DNA from 2 places in the Rhizobium sp. NPDC090275 genome. Region 1 is predicted to be linked to the other one. Evidence: predicted binding sites of a transcription regulator. Region 1 holds the regulator's gene; the other holds the start of a gene.
The links. Region 1 encodes PhoB, which activates phosphate uptake and scavenging genes when phosphate is short. Its sites were predicted from a motif close to TGTCATNNANCTGTCAT; they were not measured.

Region 1 (2,199 bases):
TCACGCCGAGCGCGAGATTGGCGAAAAGGCGATCATCACCATCGCCCGCCGTCAGCCGATGGCCGCCGACCTTCGCGAAATCATGGGTTCGATCCGCATTGCGGCCGATCTCGAGCGCGTCGGCGATCTCGGCAAGAACACCGCCAAGCGCGTCATCGCGGTTCAGAGCACCGGCGTTCCACGCAAGCTCGCCCGTGGCCTCGAGCATCTCTCCGAACTGGCGCTCGTCCAGCTCAAGGAAGTTCTCGACGTCTACACCAGCCGCGTTGCAGATCGTGCCAAGTCGATCCGCGAGCGCGACGAGGAAATCGACGCGATGTACACCTCGCTGTTCCGCGAGATGCTGACCTACATGATGGAAGATCCGCGCAACATCACCAGCTGCACGCATCTTCTCTTCTGCGCCAAGAACATCGAGCGCATCGGCGACCACGCCACCAACATCGCAGAGACCATCTACTACATGGCTACCGGCGCCCAGCCGGAAGGCGAGCGTCCGAAGGACGACACCGCCAACACCGTCGGCGCGGTCACGGAATAAGCGTTCCGGACCCACGCCCCCAGGAGACCGAGACGAATGATCCCAAGAGTAGCAGTCGTTGAAGACGAAGAAGCACTGAGCGTGCTTCTTCGCTATAACCTTGAGGCCGAAGGCTTCGAAGTCGATACCATCCTTCGCGGTGACGAGGCCGAAATCCGGCTGCAGGAACGCACGCCTGATCTTTTGATCCTCGATTGGATGCTGCCCGGCGTATCCGGCATCGAGCTGTGCCGTCGCCTGCGCATGCGCCCGGAGACGGAGCGCCTGCCGATCATCATGCTGACCGCCCGTGGCGAGGAAAGCGAACGCGTTCGCGGCCTGTCGACCGGCGCCGACGACTATGTCGTCAAGCCGTTCTCCACGCCAGAGCTCGTCGCCCGCGTCAAGGCGATGCTGCGCCGCGCCAAGCCGGAAGTGCTCTCCTCGCTGCTGAAGTGCGGCGATATCGAGCTCGATCGCGAAACCCACCGCGTTCACCGCAAGAGCCGCGAAGTCCGCCTCGGACCGACCGAATTCCGCCTCCTGGAATTCCTGATGTCGTCGCCGGGCCGCGTCTTCTCCCGCTCGCAGCTGCTCGATGGCGTCTGGGGCCATGACATCTATGTCGACGAACGCACCGTCGACGTTCACGTCGGCCGCCTGCGCAAGGCGCTCAACTTCTCCAACATGCAGGATGTCATCCGCACCGTTCGCGGCGCCGGCTATTCGATGGAAGCGTAAGGCGCTTCCATTCCGTCCGATCCAACGAAAAACGGGCCCGCGAGGGCCCGTTTTCTTTCGTTCCTTATCCGGCTTTCCGGGTCATGCGACCCGGTTGGCGGCCTTGCGGCGCTCGTTGACCGGCTGGTAGGCCATGCGCTGGTGATAGGTGCAGTAAGGCGAGTTGTCGGGGGACTCGCAGCCGCAGAAGTGGAAGTCGTCCGTCAGCGGATCGCCGACCGGCCACTTGCACGTACGCTCGGTCAGTTCCGTGAGGCCGAGGCGGCGCGAGATCGGAACGACGACGTTGGAAGCCGGACGGTAACGGACTTCCTCGATCGCATCGATGTCCATCTCTTCCTTGAGAGCCACTGCGCCCTGCGGGCGGGCAACGGCGCGGCTTGGCGAGATGCGTGCGGAATTGAAGCTGTTGGCGGGGCGCGGGGTCGAAACCGCCGGACGCTTCGGCGCCCGTGTCGCCGTCGTCGTGCCGCCGGCCTTGGCGCGGCCAGGCAGGTTCAGACGGTGGACCTTGCCGATGACGGCGTTGCGGCTTACACCGCCAAGTTGTGCCGCAATCTGGCTGGCGCTCAGGCCTTCGGCCCAAAGCTTCTTCAGTCTTTCAACGCGCTCGTCTGTCCAGTTCATGCCCTGTCTCCGCCTTATTGCGTTGGTGTAGGCAGAATCCTTCACCCATGGCACGGACGTGTCCGGACCAAGAAACGCTTGCTCGATTTTGGTGACTAGTTCCGCCGCATGCAGTCTAGTAATTGAGTTTTAACCTAGAGTGAGGGCGACTCCGTGACAAGAGTCGGTTGAATCGCGGCGAATCGATTTCTCGGTTTTCCCCAACTTGCTGGGTGGTAGAGTCATTTCTGCAACATTAGCTGTTGATAGCTCGCCCGCGCCCCGATGCTTGCTTGACGCATGCGACAAAAGCTCAGTTTTGTTGACATCGC
Region 2 (2,199 bases), 190 kb from region 1:
GAAGAACTTGGCGGCGCCCTTGTAGACAGCCTTGTCCTTCTGACCGTTCAGAACCCACAGCGTTGCGCCGCCGATGATCGAGTTCTTCGGATCCTGGGTGACCGTGTCGTCGTAAGGCATCGGTGCGAAGCCGACCTTGAAGTCCTTGGCGTTGTTGATGACGCCGGCGCGCGAAGCGGACGAGTTCATGTAGGCTGCGCACTGCTGCGAGTAGAAGAGCGGAGCAGCGTCGGCACCGGCGCTCGGGCCACCGTACTTGTAGACGCCTTCATCCTGCCAGGTCTTCAGGTGATCCCAGAACTTGGCCTGGTTCGGACCGTTGAAGGTGAACTCGGCGTTCATGCCGCCGAAGCCGTTCTGCTGGGTACCGTAAGGCAGGTTCTGGATGGCGGAGTAGTTTTCCAGGCCAACCCAGGTCGCGCCGTAGGACATGGTGAAGCCGCACTTGGCAGCGCCGGAGGAGACGATCTTCTTGCCCATTTCGGCAAGCTCGGCCCAGGTCTTCGGCGCGACTTCAGGATCGAGGCCGGCCTTCTTGAAGACGTCCTTGTTGTAGTAGAGGATCGGGGTCGACGAGTTGAACGGCATCGACAGGATGTTGCCCTCAGCGTCGGAGTAGTAGCCGACGACCGGCGCCAGGAACTTCGACGGATCCCAAGGCTCACCCTCGTCCTTCATCAGCTGGTAGACCGGGTAGACGGCGCCCTTGGCGGCCATCATCGTGCCGGTGCCGACTTCGAAAACCTGAACGATGGCGGGCTGCTGGCCGGCGCGGAAAGCGGCGATAGCGGCCGTCAGCGTCTCGGGATAGGTGCCCTTGTAGACAGGAACGATCTTGTATTCGCTCTGGCTGTCGTTGAACTTCTGGGCAACTTCCTCGAGCTTCTTGCCAAGCTCGCCACCCATGGCGTGCCACCAGGTCACTTCGGTTGCAGCGAAGGACGCGGAAGCGGACAAAGCAACCGCAGCAGCGGCCAATGAAATCGACTTAAACATGAAAAACCCTCTCCACCGTTGTTGGCGTGAGGACGCAATAGAGGCCTATTGTGACACCTCCTTAACGCTTTCATGACAGGCCGATTACAAATTCCGAAAATGTTAACCGACTAACGAAAGCAATCAGAACGCATCGCGCAAATGGACGGGCCATCGCCCCGGCAAGATGGCGACGATGTCGTAGCGTTGAGACAGGCGGGCTTGGTCGCGCTGGCGGGCAAGCCAGAGATCGCTGGCGCCACGGATGCGGGTTTGCGCGAGATGCGAGACGGCATCGACGGCCGCGCCTTGGTCGCGACGCGCCTTCACCTCGACGAACACGGCCAGATCGCCCTTGCGGGCAATGATGTCGATCTCGCCGAGCCGCGTGCGATAGCGCAGCGCGACGATGCGGTAGCCTTTGAGAATGAGGTAGAAAGCGGCGATGTATTCGGAGACATGGCCCCGACGCAGTGCCTTGCGGCGAAGACCCTTTTGATGCGGGTCCGTGGCGTCGTTACCTGACATCGCCCGCCTTTCTGTCGAGAAGGCGCTGATAGAGTTCCTTGCGGGGGAGACCGGTGATGCGGGCGGCCTCGGCGGCGGCCTTGGCGGTCGGAAGCGTTTGCGAGAGGTCGGCGAGGATGGCGTCGATATCCGTCTCCTCGATGGCGCGCTCCGGCGCCGGGCCGATGACGAGGACGATCTCGCCTTTGACGTTGTCGACATCGGCATAGTGAGCGGCGAGCTCGGCGAGCGTGCCCCGGCGGAACTCCTCGTAGCTCTTGGTCAGCTCGCGGCAGACGGAAGCCGGGCGATCGCCGCCGAGAACGTCGGCGGCGGCAATGAGCGTGGCGCCGATGCGGTGCGGGGATTCGAAGAACATCAGCGTCGCCGGCGTGGCGGCGAATTCGGACAGGCGGTCGCGGCGAGCCTTGTCTTTCGTCGGCAGGAAACCGGCAAAGAGGAAGGCATCGTTCGGAAGGCCGGAGCCGACAAGGGCTGCCAGCGGCGCCGAGGCGCCTGGGATCGGGATCACCCGATAGCCGGCTTCGATCGCCGATTGCGCGAGGCGGTAGCCGGGGTCGGAGACCAGCGGCGTGCCGGCATCGGAGACCAGCGCCACGGACTTGCCCGCTTCGAGCGCGGCAAGCAGCCGGGGACCAGCTTCGTCGGCATTGTGCTCATGATAGGCGTAGGGGCGGTTCTGGATGCCATAGCGAT

Region 2: ugpB (sn-glycerol-3-phosphate ABC transporter substrate-binding protein UgpB) is a predicted target of PhoB. The motif match lies at 1,069-1,085, and genes of this name have one in related genera.

What each region holds. Positions count from the first base shown of each region.
Region 1 covers NZ_JBIVYL010000005.1:18,576-20,774, reverse strand. Annotated here, with positions in the region: gene phoU (phosphate signaling complex protein PhoU) at 1-541, shown strand, start outside; gene phoB (phosphate regulon transcriptional regulator PhoB) at 578-1,261, shown strand; gene ACIQUB_RS13870 (GcrA family cell cycle regulator) at 1,343-1,888, opposite strand.
Region 2 covers NZ_JBIVYL010000005.1:207,375-209,573, forward strand. Annotated here, with positions in the region: gene ugpB (sn-glycerol-3-phosphate ABC transporter substrate-binding protein UgpB) at 1-996, opposite strand, end outside; gene ACIQUB_RS14845 (YraN family protein) at 1,120-1,503, opposite strand; gene rsmI (16S rRNA (cytidine(1402)-2'-O)-methyltransferase) at 1,493-2,199, opposite strand, start outside.